Regions from separate parts of the Polymorphospora sp. A560 genome, predicted to be linked through region 2. Evidence: riboswitches for the same ligand, from Rfam matches in the RefSeq annotation. Region 2 holds a riboswitch; each other region holds the start of a gene.
The links. A riboswitch is a leader RNA that binds a small molecule or an ion and turns the genes downstream of it on or off. The one in region 2 is predicted to bind cobalamin.
Positions count from the first base shown of each region.

Region 1: another riboswitch for cobalamin. It lies ahead of QCD66_RS03140 (peptidase); the one in region 2 lies ahead of metE (5-methyltetrahydropteroyltriglutamate--homocysteine S-methyltransferase).
Region 3: another riboswitch for cobalamin. It lies ahead of QCD66_RS19955 (ribonucleoside-diphosphate reductase subunit alpha); the one in region 2 lies ahead of metE (5-methyltetrahydropteroyltriglutamate--homocysteine S-methyltransferase).
Region 4: another riboswitch for cobalamin. It lies ahead of QCD66_RS03095 (LPXTG cell wall anchor domain-containing protein); the one in region 2 lies ahead of metE (5-methyltetrahydropteroyltriglutamate--homocysteine S-methyltransferase).

Region 1 is NZ_CP122282.1:676,479-681,365, reverse strand. It holds gene QCD66_RS03150 (class I adenylate-forming enzyme family protein) at 1-1,316, opposite strand, end outside; gene QCD66_RS03145 (class I SAM-dependent methyltransferase) at 1,313-1,978, opposite strand; cobalamin riboswitch at 2,361-2,500, shown strand; gene QCD66_RS03140 (peptidase) at 2,609-3,655, shown strand; gene QCD66_RS03135 (hypothetical protein) at 3,646-4,137, shown strand; gene QCD66_RS03130 (YfbM family protein) at 4,248-4,739, shown strand; gene QCD66_RS03125 (family 43 glycosylhydrolase) at 4,756-4,887, opposite strand, start outside.
Region 2 is NZ_CP122282.1:5,205,940-5,210,826, forward strand. It holds gene QCD66_RS23090 (IS607 family transposase) at 1-166, shown strand, start outside; gene tnpB (IS607 family element RNA-guided endonuclease TnpB) at 163-1,542, shown strand; gene QCD66_RS23100 (hypothetical protein) at 1,555-1,686, opposite strand; gene QCD66_RS23105 (MerR family transcriptional regulator) at 1,683-2,120, opposite strand; gene QCD66_RS23110 (hypothetical protein) at 2,117-2,458, opposite strand; gene QCD66_RS23115 (class I SAM-dependent methyltransferase) at 2,614-3,273, opposite strand; cobalamin riboswitch at 3,380-3,592, shown strand; gene metE (5-methyltetrahydropteroyltriglutamate--homocysteine S-methyltransferase) at 3,708-4,887, shown strand, end outside.
Region 3 is NZ_CP122282.1:4,469,429-4,474,315, reverse strand. It holds gene QCD66_RS19965 (discoidin domain-containing protein) at 1-675, opposite strand, end outside; gene QCD66_RS19960 (hypothetical protein) at 872-1,990, opposite strand; cobalamin riboswitch at 2,108-2,341, shown strand; gene QCD66_RS19955 (ribonucleoside-diphosphate reductase subunit alpha) at 2,470-4,884, shown strand.
Region 4 is NZ_CP122282.1:664,276-669,162, reverse strand. It holds gene QCD66_RS03100 (hypothetical protein) at 1-378, opposite strand, end outside; gene QCD66_RS03095 (LPXTG cell wall anchor domain-containing protein) at 471-1,940, opposite strand; cobalamin riboswitch at 2,030-2,153, opposite strand; gene QCD66_RS03090 (hypothetical protein) at 2,375-2,791, shown strand; gene QCD66_RS03085 (hypothetical protein) at 2,788-4,158, shown strand; gene QCD66_RS03080 (DNA alkylation repair protein) at 4,269-4,887, shown strand, end outside.

The sequences.
Region 1 (4,887 bases), 3.6 Mb from region 2:
CGGCCGGTGGCGGGCCGGACCGCGACGGCGACCTGGGCGGCGTACCGTCCGGGGTGGACGGCGAGGCAGACCGCGGTGTCGACGGCGCCGGTGCCGGCGATCTCGTCGTCGAGCATCGGGGCGAGCACCGGCCCGGCCGGGGTGGCCAGCGCCTCGGAGACCCGGCCCAGGATGCGGTAGGAGCCGTCGGGTCCGCGGCGGGCCACGTCGCCGGTCCAGAACTCGGGGGTGCGGAAGGTGCGGGCGTTGGCCTCGTCGTTGCCGAGGTAGCCCTCGCTGGTGCAGTCCGACTTCAGGACCAGCTCGCCGATGTCCGGCTCGGTGCCGACCGTCTCGGCGAAGGGTTCCAGGCGGGTGCCGACACCGCGTACGGGGATCATGCCGGCGTCGGCCTGAACCTCGTCGGTCATGTTGCCCAGCGCGAGACCGAACTCGGTGGAGCCGTAGATCTGCCGGATCCGGATGCCGAGCACCTCGTCGGCCCGCCGGATGACGGCCGGGGGCAGGTAGGCGCCACCGCACAGCGGCCGGCGCAGCCGGGACAGGTCTACCTCGCCGTCCGCCGCCGCCACCAGGTCCTCGTAGTGTTTCGGCAGCGCGCTCATCACCGTGATCCCGTACGTGGCGAGCTGGCGCAGCAGTACGTCCGCCGGGGTGGCCGGGTCGGCCAGCACCAGGCGGGCCCCGGACAGCAGCGCGGCGAAGACGTGCAGGTCGGTGGCGTGCGCGACGTCGAGGGTGTGCCGGCACAGGAACGCGTCGGTGTCGCGGATGTCGACGTCGGCGATCCAGCGACGGCGCTCCCGCACGAACTTGTCCTGCCGCCAGGCCATCAGCTTCGGGAAGCCGGTGGACCCGGAGGTCCACAGGGTGCGGAAGATCCGGTGGTGCACCTCGGTGGCGGGCTCCGCGAGCGGGTCGGCGGCGCCCAGCTCGTCGAGGCCCACGGTGGGCGGCCCGGGCGGCAGCTCGCGGTGACCGTCGGTCACCACCAGGACCGGCTCGGTACGGTCCAGCGCGGTGCGCAGGTCGGCCGCGTCGAAGTTGCCCATCAGCGGTACGTAGCGGGCGCCGAGCCGGGCCACGGCGATGATCAGTGCGACGTATCCGATGCTGTTGCGCATGGCGAAGGCGACGCTGTCGTCGGCGCGTACGCCCCGGGCGGCCAGGCCGCCGGCCAGGCGGTCGACCAGCGCGACCAGTTCGGTGTAGCTGACCGCGTCTCCTCCCGTGGTCTCGACGGCGGGTGCGTCGGGGCGGGCCGCGGCGACCGCGCGTACGGCCGTGTAGAGCGTGTCCGGGTCTTCGGCGGTCATGCCGTCCACCCGGCGTACGTGGCGAACCGCCAGTCCTTGGCCAGGCAGTCGACCTGCGCGTAGCCGGCCTGCCGCAGCCAGTCGAGTTGGGTGTCGACGTCGATGCAGATGTCGTGCTTCATCCGCTCGCGGCCGGCGGCCCACTCGTCGGCCGGCGTCTCGGAGTCGTGCACGTGCTTCTCGTGCTGGCGGTCGTAGAGCGCCTCGATCGCCGGGGTGGGCGCGAGCACCTGCTCGACGTTGACGAACAGGCCGCCCGGGCGCAGTACGTCGCGGATGCGGGCGAACAGGTCGCGCTTGCCCTCGTGCGGCAGGTGGTGGATCGCCAGGCCGGAGACGACGGCGTCGAACGGGCCGACCGGCAGCGGGTCGGTGAGGTCGGCGACCAGCGTGCGAACGTGCTCGACGGTCTCGAAACGCTGCACGGCCTTGGCCAGCATCGGCTGCGACCGGTCGACGAGGAGCAGTTCGGCGTCGGGCAGCCGCTCCAGCAGCGCCGCGCTGAGCAGGCCGGTGCCGGCGCCCAGGTCGAGGATGCGGGGCCGGCGGGGCACCGACATGGCGACCACGCTGACCGCGCTGCCGTAGAGGAGGTCGAACGACGGGATCAGTTGCCGCCGCAGCGCGTCGAAGGTCGCCGGATTCCAGAGTTCGGTGGTCACAGGTCTCCCCCCATCAGCCTTACGGCAATGGATCGGTCAGGGCTGGGCGGTGGCCGAGCTACGCCACAATGGGCGGCCGGATTCGCGCCAGACATTGACCGTGGTGCAGTGGTTTCACCCGGTCCCCCTGCTTGCCGAGATCCAGAAAGAATGCACCCGGCAGCAATGCCACCTGGCCACGTCGCCGAGCATCACTATAGACGATGATCATTCAGTTAGAAACGGGTAGATCATCTGACGAACCCGACGGATACGGGCCCTTCGAATTCACGTCCGTCGCACCGTTGCCATATTGCGGAGAGTGACTGTCGGGAGGGTGACATCCGGGGTGGCACATGCCACCCACCAGCGGATTGACAGCGGGTGGGCGACTCCGAAAGACTTACCGTCCACAACAGAAGATGCGTGCACCGTGGGGGAAGTCCGGTCGAAGTCCGGCGCTGGCCCGCAACGGTAGGCCGTCGAGCACTGCATTGTGCCCGGCGGTGAGCCCGAATGCCCACCTGCGCGCAAACCCGCTCCTCACCCGTCGTGGCCCACGGGACGGAGTCCGGATAAATCCCCACCGCGCACCGTGAGCGCAGGGACCTCCGGCCTCGTTACCTTCGGGCCGGAAAGGCGTGCCCACACATGGTCCGCTCGCTATCCCGGCACAAACTCCCCGCCCTGCTGTGCGGCGTACTCGCCGCCGCCCTGACCGTCGCGGCACCGGCCGCCGCGGCCGCCGCCCCGCCGACCCTGAGCCGCTCCGACGCCGCCGCCGGCTGGCTGGCCCGGCAGATGGTCGACGGCGAGCGCTTCGAGACCGAGTTCGGCGGCGTCAGCTACCCCGACCAGGGCCTCACCATCGACGCCGTCTTCGCGTTCGCCGCCGCCAAGGTCGCCGACGAGAACGGCGCCAAGGCGCTCACCTGGCTCGCCCGGCCGGAGATCCTCACCGGCTACGTCGGCGACGGCAGCACCGAGGCTTACGCCGGCGCCACCGCCAAGCTCACCCTCGCCGCCCAGGTCCGGGGTGTCGACCCGACCGCGTTCGGCGGCGTCGACCTGGTCGCCCGACTGCGCGGCCTGGAAGACCCGTCCGGCCGGTTCTCCGACCGGTCCGCGTGGGGCGACTACAGCAACGCCTTCAGCCAGTCCTTCGCTCTGCTCGCCCTCGACCGCACCCCGGCCGGCGCCCCCGCCACCGCCGCCGCGTTCCTGGCCGGCAGCCGCTGCGCCGACGGCGGCTACCCGCTGCTGTTCGCGCAGGCCACCTGCGTCAGCGACGTCGACGCGACGGCGCTGGCCGTGCAGGCCCTGCTGGCCGTCGACCGGTACGCCGACGCGGCGGCCGGGCTCGCCTGGCTGACCGGCGTACAGGCCGCGAACGGCTCGTTCGGCAACGCGGCCGGCGAGCCGAACGCCAACAGCACCGGTCTCGCCGCCCAGGCGCTGTGGGCCGGCGGGCGGCTGATCGCCGCCGCCAGGGCGAACATCTTCCTGCTCGGGCTCCAGGTCGGCTGCTCCGGCCCGGTGGCCGACCGTGGCGCGGTCGCGTACACCGGCGCCGGCTTCGACCCGGCCACCGCACCCCGGGCCACCGCCCAGGCCGTCCCGGGGCTGGCCGCGGTCGGCTTCGCGAAGCTCTCCGCCACCGGCGCCCGCGGCGCCGCGCCCACCCTGGCGTGCCGGTGAGTACGGCGATCGCGCGGACCCGACGCTGGGCCGCGACCCTCGCCGCGCTCCTGGTGCTGACCGCCGGCCTCACCGTCGCCGAGCCGGCACCCCGGGCCGCGCACGCCGCGGCCTGCGTCGGGACGACCGGCGTCACGGTCGTCGTCGACTTCACCGCCTTCGGCGGGTCGATCGAGGTACGGTGCGCGCCCGGCGACCCGGCCACCGGGCTGGCCGCCCTCCAGGGCGCCGGCTTCGCCGTCACCGGTACGGCCCGGTGGGGGCTGGCGTTCGTCTGCCGCCTCGACGGGCTGCCGACCGCTGCCACCGAACCGTGCGTCAACACCCCGCCGGCCAGCGCGTACTGGTCGTACTGGCACGCGCCGGCCGGCGGCAGCTGGTCGTACAGCACGCTCGGCGCCAGCAGCTACAACCCGGCACCGGGCACTGTGGAGGGATGGTCGTTCGGGTCCGGCGCGGCCCCGGGCATCTCGCCCCCGTGATCCGCTGACGATCCGGGCCGGGCGGCTTCCCCCCGCCCGGCCCGGATGTGTCGGCCCGGTCCCGTACCCTCCCGCCAGGCATTTCGGGTTCCGGTGGAGGAGAACGGGTCATGAGCAGTCTCGGTGTGCACTTCGCGATCGACGAGGAGGCGGCGGCCCGGCTGCTGTCGGCCGACGACGACGCGGCGGTGATGGCGATCGTCACCGGGATCGAGGAGGCCTGGGACGAGGTCGACCACTGCGAGACCGACAAGGCCTGGGACGCGATCCACCGCTGCCTGACCGACGGCCTGCTCGGCTACGACAACGGCGACTATCCCCTCAACGCGGCGGTCCTCGGCGGTCTCCAGGTCCACGAGGACGACGACTACATCGTCGGCCTCCTCACCCCGGACCGGGTACGCGACGTCGCCGAAGCGCTCGTCCCGGTCGACCGCGACCGGCTGCTCGCCGGCTACCGGGCGATCGACGTCGAGGACTACGGCGTGAACCACGGCGCCGAGGACTTCGAATACACCTGGGCGAACTTCACCGATCTCGTGGCCTTCTTCCAGCGCGCCGCCCGCGACGGCAAGCACGTGATCTTCACCGTCGACCAGTGAGCGTCAGCGACCGCTGTCACTCCAGGTGGAACGTTGCCGACCCCCGTTCGGCGGCCGTGCCCACCGGCTCGATGAACAGCAGCCCGGTGCGGTGGCGGACGTACCGGCCGGGGAAGTTCCCCGATTCGAGCGAGATCCCGGCACCGTC
Region 2 (4,887 bases):
GCAGGGGCGCCGACTGCTGGTGGTCGATCCGGCCGGGGTCGATGACGACCTGGTCGGCGACGTCACCGAGATTCTGACATCGTTGTGCGTCCGCCTGTATGGCCGTCGTGTCGCCGCGGACCGTGTCCGTCGCGCGGTCGAGGCGGTCACCGGGGGCCCGGTGTGAAGACGGTCCAGGCGTACCGGTTCGCCCTCGACCTCACCGCTGCCCAGGAACGTGACGTGTACGCGCATGCCGGTGCGGCTCGGGTCGCCCGTAACTGGGCTCTCGCCCGGGTGAAGGCCGTCATGGATCAGCGCGCGGCCGAACGCACCTACGGTGTTCCCGACGAGTTGCTGACCCCCACGGTGTCGTGGACGCTCCCGGCGTTGCGGCGGGCGTGGAACGCGGTGAAGCCCGAGGTGGCGCCGTGGTGGTCCGAGGTGTCCAAGGAGGCGTTCAACACCGGCCTCGACGCACTCGCTCGCGGCTTGAAGAGCTGGGCCGACTCCCGCACCGGCAAGCGAGCCGGCCGGCCGGTGGGCTTTCCCCGGTTCGCGTCCCGTCGGCGTACCACACCGTCTGTGCGGTTCACCACCGGGGCGATCCGGGTCGAGGCCGATCGGATGCATGTGGTGCTGCCCCGGCTGGGCCGGTTGAAGCTGCACGAGTCTGCCCGCAAACTGGCCCGCCGCCTCGAGGTGGGCACGGCGCGGATCATGTCCGCGACCGTGCGTCGTGACGGCGGACGCTGGCACGTGTCGTTCACCGTCGAGGTCGAGCGCACCGCCTGTACTCCGGTCCGGCCGGGCACCGTGGTCGGCGTGGATGTCGGTATCAGGCACCTCGCGGTGCTGTCCACCGGGGAGCTGGTCGACAACCCGCGCCATCTCGCCGCTGTGCAGACCCGGCTGCGGCAGCTCGGCCGGGCGCTGTCCCGCAAGATTGGCCCGGACCGGCGCGCCGGCCGACGTGCGTCGAAGCGGTGGGAACGTGCGGCGGCCCGGCTCGGCCGGGCACACGCCCGGGTGGCGAACCTGCGCCGCGACGGGCTGCACAAGCTGACCACCCGCGTCGCCGCCACTGTCGGCACGGTCGTGGTCGAGGACCTCAACGTCTCGGGCATGCTCGCCAACCGCAAGCTGGCCAGGCATGTCGCCGACGCTGGTTTCGCGGAGATCCGCCGCCAGTTGGCGTACAAGACCTTGTGGAACGGTGGCCGGCTGCTGATCGCCGATCGCTGGTATCCATCCTCGAAGACCTGCTCGGGCTGCGGCACGGTGAAAACCAAGCTGGCCCTGTCCGAGCGTGAGTACGTGTGTCAGGCGTGTGGTTTGGTCATCGACCGCGACCACAACGCCGCCGCGAATCTGGCCGCCCTGGCGGCTGAGTTCGACACTGCCGGGAGTGGCCCGGTGGCAGCACGTGGAGCCGACCAGAAGACCCGCGTACGCGGGCGGGTGGCCGTGAAGCGTGAACCCGGCACGACACCAGTCGGTCAGACCGGGACCGTCCCGCCGCAAGGCAGGACTACCAATCGTGAGCTCACCAAAGCTCACTGAGAGGTAACGGGATCACGCAGCAGGCGGCGCGCAGGCGAGGGCGGCGGGACCGCCGGTGATCTTGCTGCGGGTGGGCGGGTCGCCGTCCGTCCGGTGCGGCTTGTGCCCGGGGCGACCGGCGGACGGCGGGACGGTCTGGTTCACGCGGGGTCTCCGTCGGGGTCGGCGGCGCTGCCTATGGTCAGGAACGGGATCGGGCAGTCGGCGCAGGTGCAGTCGGTGAGGCTGTCGCAGCGGGCGTCGACGACCTCGACCAGGGTCGTCCGGATGGCGTTCAGGTCGGCGATCCGCGCGTCGATCTCGGCGATCTTGTCGATCGCGCGCTGTCGCAGGTCGGCGGTCGGGTGCCGGCGGCGGCCGGTGTCGAGAAGGTCGGCCACCTCGTCGAGGGTGAATCCGAGCCGCTGCGCCGCCTTGATCACCTGGAGCAGGGCGACGGTGTCCGGCGGGTAGAGCCGGTGGCCGCCGTTGGAGCGGGCCGGTTCGGCGAGCAGGCCCCGGCGCTCGTAGTAGCGCAGGGTCTGGATGTTCACCCCGGCCTGTTCGGCGACCTCGCCGCTGCGTAGCCCGGGGGTCACCGGGCCGGCCCGGGCGCGGCCGCGGCGGCCCGGCCGACCAGGGACCGCAGTACGTCGGCGTGGCCGGGTGGCACCCGCACGTCGAGGGTCAGCGGGCTGCCGTCGTGGGCCGGGCTGACGGTGAAGGTGAAGAACGAGCAGCAGCTCGCTTCGCGTGCGGTGAGGTCCCTTACCGCCGTTTCGAGGTCGGGCGGGCCGGCCAGGCGAAGTCGGGCGTGGGTCGGGGTGAGCGACTCGACGGCGCGCACGGCGGTGGTGAGCAGGGCGTCGAACTCGGCCAGCCGGGGCGGCCGGTCGGCGGTGGGCAGGCTACAGGCGTCCGGGACGACAAACGGCATCACAGCCTCCTCGTACGGGCGGTTCCGGTGCCGGGTCGGCGCCGGCCATCCGACGGTAAGCCTGTACCCGGGTACCGGATGCAACAGCCCGGACCGCCGCGCGCCCTCACCCGCGCGCCCGACGGGTCGGCGCCACCCGTCGGGCCGGCGGCCGGTCAGGGCAGTGACGGCTCCCGTCGCGCCCGCAGGACGATGTCGTTGCGGTGGTGCGTCCCCGGCGGCGCGGGAACCGTCCGTGGCCGGATCTCGTCGACCAGGACGGCCCAGTCGTCGTCGAGCAGCCCGGCGACCTCCCCGGGCTGGTAGAAGTCGGCCGGGTCGACGTCGAGGTCGTGCCGCGGCGGAAGATCGGCCAGATCGTGACTGACGACGAGCAGGGTTCCGCCGGGTGCGACCGTGGCCAGCAGGCCGCGCAGTACGGCGTGGCCCGGTTCGCGGCGCAGCGGGAAGTACTGGGCCGAGACCAGGTCGAACGGGCCGGCCGGTGGTGGCTCGGTGGCCAGGTCGACCCGGGTCCACGTCACCCGGCCGGTGTCGTCCCCGGCCGCGGCGCGGCGCAGGGCCACGTCCGAGATGTCGACTCCGGTCACCTGCCAGCCGCGCCGGGCCAGCCAGAGCGCGTCGGCACCCTCGCCGCAGCCGAGGTCGAGGGTGCGCCCCGGCCGCAGGTCGGCCACCTCGGCGACGAGGACGCCGTTGGGGTTGCCGCTGAAGAGCTGTTCCCGGCTGAGGTACCTGTCGTCCCAGAACTTCGCGTCCATGGTTACCACCCTCGGTTCGTCGGTGCCGGAGGTGACCGCCTCCGGCGCCAACATGCCGCACCCCGGACGGGTTGACAAAGAAGTTTGCGGAAACCGCAAAGTAGCACCCCGCCGTCCCGTACGTCGGACACCCTCACCCGGACACCGCCCGAAGGCCCGTACGATGGCGGACGGTGCTGGTTCGCCCGACCCGTGAGGGTGGGGCGTCGTAAGAGGGAACCCGGTGCGAGACCGGGACTGCCCCGCAGCGGTGAGTGGGAACGACCGCCGTCATCAGAGCACTGGACCGCGAGGTCTGGGAAGCGACGGCCAGTAGGCGACCATCGGGTCACGCCCACGAGTCCGAAGACCTGCCAGCGCCGCGCACGCCGCCGGTGTGCGCCGCCGGCGGCCTCTCGGGAGGGCCAGGGCGGAAGCCGGTACCGACCCGTACCCTGCCTTCCCCCTCCCGTGCCCCGCCGGGCACCTCGAGGGGAAGGACCCATCCGTTGAGCACCGCATTCGGCCAGAGCACCGTGCTCGGCTATCCGCGCATCGGCACCAACCGGGAGCTGAAGAGGGCCGTCGAGGCCTACTGGGCCGGCACCGTCGACGCCGGCGAACTGGAGCGCACCGCCGCCGGGCTACGCGCCGAGGTCTGGCGGACGCTGCGGGACGCCCGTCTCGACGCGATCCCGTCGAACACCTTCTCCTACTACGACCACGTGCTCGACACCGCCGTCGCCGTCGGCGCGGTTCCGGACCGGTTCGCCCGGCTCGGACTGTCCGAGCTGGACACCTACTTCGCCATGGCCCGTGGCGTCGACGCCGAGCCGGCGCTGGAACTCACCAAGTGGTTCGACACCAACTACCACTACCTGGTGCCGGAGATCGGCCCGGACACCGCCTTCGTCGCCGACCCGGCCAAGGCGCTACGCGAATACGGCGAGGCCCGCGAATTGGGCATCACCACCCGGCCGGTGCTGGTCGGGCCGGCCACGTTCCTGCTGCTGGCCAAGGGCGACGATCCGTTCGCCCGCCTCGACGACCTGGTCGAGGCGTACGCCGGGATCCTCACCGCCCTGGCCGACGCCGGGGTGGCCTGGGTGCAGCTGGACGAGCCCGCGTACGTCGCCGACCGCGCCCCGGCGGAGATCGACGCGCTGCGCCGCGCCTACACCCGGCTCGGTGGGACCGAACACCGGCCACGGATCTTCGTGGCCACCTACTTCGGCGAGCTGGGCGAGGCCCTGCCGGCCCTGCTGGACACGCCGGTCGAGGCGATCGGCGTGGACCTGGTCGCCGGGCGGGGCAACCTCGACCGGCTCGCCGCCGCGGGGCCACTGCGCGGCAGGACCATCGTCGCCGGCCTGGTCGACGGACGGAACATCTGGCGTACCGACCTGCGTGCCGCGGCGGCCGCCGGGGCGGCGGTCGCCGGGCTCGCCGACCACGTCGCCGTCGCCACGTCCTGCTCGTTGCTGCACGTCCCGGTCGACCTGTCCGTCGAGACCCGCCTCGACCCGCACCTGTACGAGCGGCTCGCGTTCGCCCGGCAGAAGGTGGACGAGGTCGTCCTGCTCGGCCGCGCGGTGCGCGACGGCACCGGGCACCTGCCGGCACCGCCGCGCCCGGCGCCGGCGGCGTGGCGGCACGACGACGTACGGGCCCGGCTCGCCGCGCTCGGTC
Region 3 (4,887 bases), 740 kb from region 2:
GCGCAGCCACTGCGGGTCGGCGGCGGCGCTGGACCAGCGGGTGCCGGTGTTGCCGTCGACGGCCGCGCTGGCCGGGTAGGCGCCGGACTCGACCGAGGAGGCGAGTGCCGGGCGGCCCTGGGCGGCGTTGGTGGTGCCGCAGCCGCCGGGTGCGCTGCCGCCGTACACCTGGAACTCGAACAGCGACACGCCCCAGGCGGTGGCCCGCCTCGTGGTGTGCAGCCGTACGTAGCGGGCGGTGCCGGCCACGGTCAGGCTCTGGTCGCCGCCGGTGCCGCCGACGGTGGTGTGTGCCGTGGTCCAGGAGGAGCCGTCGGTCGACAGTTGGATGGTGAAGTCGCTGGCGTACGCGGTCTCCCAGCGCAGCGCGACCCGGCTGACCGCGACCGGTGAGCCGAGGTCGACGCGTAGCCACTGCGGGTCGGCGGCGGCGCTGGACCAGCGGGTGCCGTTGTCGCCGTCGACGGCGGCGGAGGCCGGGAACGCGATCGACTCGGTCGACGACGCGGTGACCGGCCGGCCCTGCGAGAGCAGGATCTCCGCCGCGCTGGCGGTCACTGTGGTGGCCACGACGTATCCGCCGAGCAGGGCGACGAGGGCGGCGCCCAGGGCGCCGAGGCGTAGCCAGGTGGGGCGGGCGGGCCATCGGCCGGTCGGGGGCGGGGTGGGACGCATGGCAGCTCCTCTTCGACAGGGCGTGGTGTGTCGACCCGGTTACCAACCGATGACGACCGCATGAGAGAGCGCTCTCTTAATCGGACACTCTGAACCGTGTTTCGAGGTATGTCAATGCCTAGTCAACGCTCGGGGAGCGCTCCCCGACAAGATCAACTATGCTGACGGCCGGTTCCCGGCGCCGGGCGGGGTGGTTTCAGGAGCCGTCGGGCAGCGCGGCCGCGTCGCGGGTGGCGTACGGGGCACGGTCGGCCGCCACCAGCAGCACCCCGATCGTCAGCCCGGTCGCCGACCCGACGGCCGCGTACAGCGAGTCGGTGTCGGCCGAGTTGACCGGGACACTGCCGGCGAGCGCGGTCGGCAGGGTCGCGATCGGCGTACCGAACATCAGCAGGAACAGCCAGAACATCGTCAGCACCGGATAGCCGATGGCCAGGAGGATGATCGTCGCGCCCTGCGCGTCCCACGCGGGCCGGCCGGCGGGCCAGCGCGCGGACAGCAGCGAGAGCCCGGCCAGCAGCACCACCCCGAGCAGCAGCGACGGACCCAGCCGCTCGTACGGCTCGACCAGCCGGATCCAGGCCGCACCGGCCGCGCCGAGCGCCAGCACGGCCGTGGCCGGCGCCAGCCGGCGGAGCAGGTGGTTCGGGATGGCCCGGTCGGCCGCCACGGTGCCGACACCGGCCGGTGCCGTCAGGACACCGGCGGCGAGCGCCGAACCGACCGTCAGCACGAGCAGTGTCCCGCTGACCGTGAGCGCGGCCGGCGTGAGCGCCGGCTCGGTGTCGGTCGGGGATTCGATGAGCGCCGCCAGCGGTGTCAGGGCCACGCCGACCGCGGCGGCGACGACCAGCGCCCGGCGGTCGGGACGGCGGGACCGTCGCCCGGTCGCCGCGACCGTGCCCACGGCCAGGCAACCGAGCACCGCCAGCGCGGTGGCCGCCGGCCAGCCGGCCAGGTCGGAGCGGTCCAGCGCCACGTCGGCGCCGATCCAGAGCAGGCCGGCGGTGACACCGGTCCGGGTGGCCCGCCGATCCCCACGAGCGGCCAGGACCAGCCCGAGTATGACCGCGACGATGGCCATGAAGCGCAGGTCGCGCACCCAGTAGGTGTTGTTCTCCGCGTACGCGTCCGGGCCGCTCGGCTCGGTGAGCGGCTGCAACACCGCCAGCCCGACCGCCCAGCCGACCGCTGCCGCGGCGGCGGCCACGATGCCGGCCAGCGACACGGCGCCCGCCGGCGACACGATGCCGGACCGGCGTGGGGCCTCGGTCGGGGGCGGGGGTTCGGACCCGCGTCGCCATCCTGCGCGCACGCGTGGACCGTACCGCACCGCGGTCGGTTCCGGGGCGCCCCCCGGCTCGGTCGTTTCGTGTCTCACGCGACACGCCGCGCCTAGATGTTGGGTGTGACTTTTGCGGGTCCCCTATATATGGTGTCCCCCGTAGCTGGTTCGGCCGCCCGTCCGGGGCGGTCGAGGCAAGAGGGAACCCGGTGCGAGTCCGGGACTGCCCCGCAGCGGTGAGTGGGAACGACAGCCGTCAGAAGCACTGGGCGCCACCCGGCCACGAGCCGGGCCGCCTGGGAAGCGACGGCCGGTAGGCGAACGCGGAGACTCCGCGCCGGCCCACGAGTCCGAAGACCTGCCAGCACACCGCGCACGCCCGTGCGCGGTGGTCCGAGGCCGCGCGGGACGGCCGACGCCATCGTGATCCTCGCCGGCCCGGCGGGGCCGTCGGTGTCGTCCGCGCGCCGCCATCCGGACCCCTGGACCGAAGTCGCGAGGAGAGTGTTGTGACGGTCACCGAGGTCGCCCCGGCACCGGCGGACGCCGGAGCGCCCGCTGCCAGGCGGACCCAGATGCAGGTGCGCAAACGTAACGGCTCGACCGAGCCGGTCGACGTCAACAAGATCGTCCGGGCCGTCGACCGGTGGGCCGACGACCTCGCCGACGTCGACCCGCTGCGGGTCGCGACCAGGACGATCAGCGGCCTGTACGACGGCGCCACCACCGCCGAACTCGACCGGCTGTCGATCCAGATCGCCGCCGAGATGATCGGCGAGGAACCGCAGTACTCGCGTCTCGCCGCCCGGCTGCTCGGCGCCTACGTCGACAAGGAGGTACGCGGCCAGGGCATCGCCTCGTTCAGCCAGGCGATCCGGCTCGGCCACGCCGAGGGGCTGATCGGCGACGAGACCGCCGAGTTCGTCCGGATCAACGCCCGCAAGCTCGACGACGCCATCGACCCCGACGGGCACCTGCGGTTCGAGTACTTCGGACTGCGCACCGTCTACGACCGCTACCTGCTGCGGCACCCGACCAGCCGGCTGGTCGTGGAGACCCCGCAGTACTGGCTGCTGCGGGTCGCCTGCGGACTGTCCACCAACCCGGCCGAGGCGATCGCCTTCTACCGGCTGATGTCGTCGCTGGCCTACCTGCCCAGCTCGCCGACGCTGTTCAACTCCGGCACCCGGCACACCCAGATGTCGTCGTGCTATCTCGTCGACTCGCCGCGCGACGAACTCGGCTCCATCTACGAGCGCTACGCCCAGGTCGCGCACCTGTCGAAGTTCGCCGGCGGGATCGGCATCTCGTGGTCCCGGGTCCGCTCGCGGGGAGCGCTGATCCGGGGCACCAACGGCAAGTCCAACGGCATCGTCCCGTTCCTGCGTACCCTGGACGCCTCGGTCGCCGCGGTCAACCAGGGTGGCCGACGCAAGGGCGCCGCCTGCGTCTACCTCGAACCGTGGCACCCCGACATCGAGGAGTTCCTCGAGCTGCGCGACAACACCGGCGAGGACGCCCGCCGTACCCACAACCTGAACCTCGCCAACTGGATCCCCGACGAGTTCATGCGCCGGGTCGAGGCCGACGGGGTCTGGTCGCTCTTCGACCCCGACGAGGTACCGGAACTGCCCGACCTGTGGGGCGAGGAGTTCGACGCCGCCTACCGCGCCGCCGAGGCCGACGGCCGCCACGTGCGCCAGGTCAAGGCCCGCGACCTGTACGGCCGGATGATGCGCACCCTCGCCCAGACCGGCAACGGCTGGATGACCTTCAAGGACGCCGCCAACCGGCTGTGCAACCAGACCGCCGAACCCGGCAACGTGGTGCACCTGTCCAACCTGTGCACCGAGATCATCGAGGTCTCCAGCGACACCGAGACCGCCGTGTGCAACCTCGGCTCGGTCAACCTGGCCGCCCACGTCGCCGGCGACGACATGGACTGGCCGAAGCTGCGCGCCACCGTACGCACCGCGGTCACCTTCCTCGACCGGGTCATCGACATCAACTACTACCCGAGCCCGGCGGCGGCGGCGAGCAACCCCCGCTGGCGCCCGGTCGGCCTCGGCGTCATGGGCCTGCAGGACGTCTTCTTCGCGCTCCGGCTGCCGTTCGACGCGCCCGCCGCCCGGGAACTGTCCACCCGGATCGCCGAGGAGATCTACCTGACCGCCCTGGAGACCTCCGCCGACCTCGCCGAGCGCGCCGGCCCGCACCCGGCGTACGGCCAGACCCGCGCCGCCCGCGGCGACCTCCAGCCCGACCTGTGGGGGGTCACCCCGACCCAGACCGACCGCTGGGCCGCGCTTCGCGAGCGCGTCTCCCGCTACGGCCTGCGCAACTCGCTGCTCGTCGCGATCGCCCCGACGGCCACCATCGCCTCGATCGCCGGCTGCTACGAGTGCGTCGAGCCGCAGGTCTCCAACCTGTTCAAGCGCGAGACGCTGTCCGGCGAGTTCCTCCAGATCAACACCGCGCTCGTCGGTGAGCTGAAGGCCCGGGGGCTGTGGACCGAGCCGGTCCGGGCGGCGATCCGCCGCGCCGAGGGCTCCGTGCAGGGCATCGCCGAACTGCCCGGGGACGTCCGCGAACTCTTCCGCACCGCCTGGGAGCTGCCGCAGCGGGCGCTGATCGACCTCGCCGCCGAGCGGTCGCCGTACATCGACCAGAGTCAGTCACTGAACCTGTTCATGAGCGCACCCAGCATCGGCAAGCTCAGCTCGATGTACCTCTACGCCTGGAAGTCCGGGCTGAAGACGACGTACTACCTGCGGTCGCGACCGGCGACCCGGATCCAGCAGGCGACCGTCGCGGTCACCCGCCCGGACGCCGCCATCCCGGCGCCGGCCGTGATCGTGCCGCCCGTCGACGAGGCGCTCGCCTGCTCCCTGGAGAACCCCGAGTCCTGCGAGGCCTGCCAGTGACCA
Region 4 (4,887 bases), 3.6 Mb from region 2:
CGGGGTCCGGTTCAGCACCCCGAACTGGCTGTAGCTCCAGGTGCCACCGTTCGGCGCGTGCCAGTAGGACCAGTAGGCGCTGGCCGGTGGAGTGTCGATGCACGGTTCGCTCTGCGGGCCGGGCTTGCCCTCGATCCGGCAGATGAATCCCTCGCCCCACCGGGCGGTGCCGGTGATCTGGATGCCGGCGTTCTTCAACGCCGCCAGGCCGGTGGCCTGGTTGCCGGAGGCACACCTGATGATCGTGGCGCCGCCGAGTTCCCGGAAGTCGACGATCACCGTGACGCCGTTGGCGTCGGGGCAGTAGCCGGCGGTTCCGGCCGCGTAGGCGGGTGCGGGTGCGGTGGCGCCGGCAGCGGCGAGCACCAGCGCGGCCAGGGCCGCGCCGGCCGTCCGCAGCCCGACCCGGATCCCGGCCGCCGCCGGGTCGCGCCCGGCCGGTGTCGGCGGGAACCGGTCCGTCCGTGCGGTCACGCCCCCTCCCGGCGGCGCCGGCCGGCCACGACCAGCCCGGCCCCGGCGAGCATGACGACCGCGCCGAACGCGCCGATCGAGGTGACGTCGACGCCGGTCGTCGGCAGCCGTCCGCCACCGGACGGCGGTGGCGCCCAGGTCGTCGGCGCCGGGCTGGTCGGGCCGGTCGGCGACGGGGTGGCGGTACCGGTCGGGGTGGCGGTACCGGTCGGGGTGGCGGTACCGGTCGGGGTGGCGGTCGCGGTCGGGGACGGCGACGCGGTCGGGGAGGTCGTCGGGGACGCCGATCCGGTCGGGGTCGGGGTGGCCGTGGACGTCGGGGTCGGTTCGGTGCCGCCGGTCCCGATCTCGGCCAGCGACACCTTCGCCAGACCCAGCGCGGCCTGCCCGGTGGCCCGCCGCCACTGATCCGTCTCGTTCTCGGCGATGCCGCCCGAGATCGCGTCCGCGAGCGAGCCCGGGGTGTACGCGATCGCCCCGGCGTGCGCGGCCGCGGCCCCGCCACCGGCCGCCGTCAACTGCTGCGCGGCGACGAAGTCGGCGGCCCGGTCGGCCTCGGCGATGTGTCCGGCGGCGGCCAGCGCCTGGCCACCCAGGCCGGTGCTGTTGGTGTTGGAGTAATCGGTGCCCATCGAGCCCTGGAACGAGCCGTCGGCCTTCTGCTGGGTCAGCAGCCACCCGATGCCGGCGTCGGCGGCGGCCTTCGCGCCGGTGGCCCCTGCGGCGTCGGCCGCGAGCAGCGCCTGTACGGCCATCGCGGTCGTGTCGACGTCCTGGACCTGGCTGGCCACCGGCGCGCTGGTGCAGGCCGCGCCGTCGGTCGCCGGATTGAGCCGGAAGCCGCCGGCGACGCACTGCTGCTTGACGAGGAAGTCGACCGCCGGCTGCGGGGCACCGCCGGATCGGGCCAGGCCGAGCACCGCGAGGCTCTGCGCGAAGAGATTGCCGCCCTGCGTCGGCTGGTCGCCGTACCGGTCGAAGATCCAGCCCTGCACGGCTCCGGCGTCCGCGCCACGGATCAGGTCGAGGGTGCGGGCGCGCATGTCGTGGCTGCCGAACGAGGTCGGGTCCCGGCCGGCGACCACGGCGGCGACGAGAACCTTGGCCATCGAGCCGCTGATGAGGTAGTCGGGGGCCCAGTCGCCGCCGGTCGCGTACGAGTCGACGTTCGCCTCGACCGCGTCGGCGACCGCGTCGGCGGCGGCCGGCTCGGTGCCGGCGGCCTCCAGCGCGATCAGCGCGTCGATGGTCAGGCCCCAGTCGGTGCCGCCGAACGGACCCGCCAGGCGTCCGTCGGCCAGTTGGCCGGCCAGCCACCTGGCGGCGGCGGCGCTCTGCGCCGAATGCGGGTTGTCGGCGCGTACGGCGGCGGCCGGCGCGGGGGTGGGTGTTGTCGAAAGCGCGACGAGCAGCACCGCGCTCCCGGCGAGGGCCGGGGTGAGGGCCGCGAGAAGGCGACGGAGCATGGGACATGCCTTTCGGGAGCGGTGGTGAGCACCGCATCCCGGCCCGCAGGGGTCCGTCGATCCGGGCTCAACCTGTAGACCACGACAGTTGAGGCCGCTCGTCTCCGTGCGGGCATTCCGGCTCGTGGTGGAAGTCCACCACATACGGTTGCGGGTCAGCGCCGGCTTCACACCGGCTTCCCCCACGCGGAAACTCATTCAGTTGTGGGTAAGCCATTCTGGCTGGTAGCGAACCTTACGGTATCCAGCCACCCACGCCGCGTACATGAGGCACAGGTCACGACCTCGCATCGATGGCCACCGACGGTACGTCCGGTCCATGCGACCAGCGGTCCCGTCGGTGGCACCCGGTCGGACGATGGAGGACGGTGGCGCGCCGTTGCGACGATGTTGCCGAACGGGGTCGCGTCCGTCGGCAGATCTGGAGATCGGCAGTGAGCACTGATTCAGGCTGGAACGACTACCTGTCCACCGACACACCCGCCGTGGACGTCACACCGGTCGTCCCCACCGTCGAACCCGCCGCCGTGCCGGAACCCGCCGCGACGATCGTGCAAAGTGAACTGACCAGCGCCACCAGCGACCAGCAGTGGTCGGACTGGCACGCGGACAACAGCGCCTCGTGGGCCGACTCGGCGCAGAGCTACGTCGACTACGCCCAGCAGAGCGCCGCACAGGGCTACTTCGACGCCGCCGACAGCGCGATGGACACCGCCGCCAACCACGCCTCGATCGCCGGCGCCAACCTGGACACCTCGATCGACTACCAGACCGCGGCGAACACCCACGTCGAGACGGCCGCCACCGAACTGGCCCCGTACGACGCCGGCCTCGGCTCCGCCACGGAATGACCTGGGCGGAAGCCGGGGAGGCCAGCGCCGGCCCGGCTGCCGGCACGCCCGGCCTCGAACCGGGGCGGTTGGCCGCCGGGGCGGAGCGGCGGGTCGCCGTACCGCCCAGCGTCGCCCGTCAGCACCTGCTGCGCACCATCCGGGAACTGTCGTTCGAGCTGCGGACCGAGCAGCTCAGCGTGCTGGAGGCGGTGCGCGGCTCGAAGCTCGGCGGGGTCACGCTGGCACCGGGCAAGCTGCCGGTGAGCCTGCGGATCGGGCTGGAGGCGGCCGACACCGGCTGCCGCATCGTCGTCCTGCTCGCCGACCGCTGGCCCGGCAAGGTCGGCCGCAACTGGGGCGCGACCAGCGCGTACGTCGAACTCTTCGGCTCCGTGCTGGCCGCCGTCGACGGCGCGCTGACCCGGCTCGACCCGTCGGCGGCGGGCTCGTTCACCCCGTGGTGGCGCGACACCGGCACCGGCGACGTCGCCATCATGCAGAACGCCGCCAGCCACGCCGCCCAGGCACAGGCGGCCCTGTCGCGGCACACGTCGCGGCTGCTCGACGGTGGTTCGGCACCGCCCCGGGGGGCGTCGGTCAGCCGGTCCGGTGTGGACACCTTCGTCTTCGAGACGGCGGACGCGGTCGCCGAGGTGCCGACCGAACTGGCCGACGGCATGCTGATGGTGGGCACGCTGGTCACCAGCCGGCCCGGCGCGATGCCACCGGCACTCGTCGCACAGGTGCAGTCGCTGGTCTTCCGGGTCGAGGAACACCTCGCCGCCGACGGCCGGGCTTCGCTGTTTCCCGCCACCCCTGAGGATGTGCCGGTGGTGACCTTCCTGCACCAGCAGGCCCGGCTGCGTGGCCTGCTGCCGGTCCGCACGCTGCGGACCTGCACCACCTGCCGGCTGGAGAAGGTGACCAACCCCGAACTCGAACGGCTCCAGGAACGGACCCGACGCACCCGCGACCTGGCGACCGGCATCAGCGCGGTGGTGACCCCGTACGTCCTGGCCGGCCGGCTGGTGCAGTTGAACAGCAAGGGCCCGGAGTTCGCCTGCCCGCGCTGCCAGGGTCTGGACGCCGACGAGACCGTGGTGACGTACTGCCAGCGCTGCGGCGACCGGCGGGCCGAGACGGCACTACGCGCGTGCCCGAAGTGCCAGTTCGACTTCCGCTCGCTGCTGCCCGCCGAACAGGTGTGGCGGCCACGGACCGCCGGGCCGGACGTCGGCACCGGGCCGGCGGCGGTGGTGGCCGGACCGGCGGCGCCGCTGAAGGTTCCGGACGACTTCCCGCCGGCACACCCGCGCCCGCCGAAGGCGCCACGGCCGGCGCGCCCGGAAGTTCTCCCGCCTCCCTCCGGACCGCCGGCGACCTGAGCACGCCCGCCGTGCGAGGATCGGGCCGGCCGCTGGCGGCGGAGAGCCTCGCCGGTGCCGGCCGGCGCCGCCGGAAGCCGGCGACCGCGGCGAGCACGAAAGGTCAGCCGATGCCCACCGCCGACGAACTTCTCAACGCGACCGCCGTCGACGGGCTGGCGCGCTGCCTGCTCGACGTGGCACCGGGGCATCCGCTGCCGGCGTTGCGTCGCACGGCGGCGGCACTGGAGGGGCGGACGCTCAGCGAGCGGTGCCACGACGTACGCGACGCGCTGCTGACCGATCTGCCGGACGACTACGACGGGTTCGCGGCGGTCGTACGTGCCGCCCTGGAGCGGCCCGAATTCACCGGGTGGATGATCTGGCCGGTCACCGAGGCCGTCGCGCGGCGCGCGCTCGACGCCGGGCCGGCCGACCGTTTCGACGCCGGACTCGCCCTGCTCGCCGACCTGACCCCGCGGCTGACCGCCGAGTTCGCGGTCCGGTCGTTCCTCGCCGCCGACCTCGACCGCACGCTGGCCGTGGCACAGGAGTGGACCCGGCACCCGGACCCGCACGTGCGGCGCCTGGCCAGCGAGGGCACCCGCCCCTACCTGCCCTGGGCGCGGCGGGTGCGGGCGCTGTTCGACCGCCCGGCGGCCACCGCCACCGTGCTCGACGCGCTCTACCGCGACGATTCGGAGTACGTCCGCCGCTCGGTCGCCAACCATCTCAACGACCTGAGCCGCA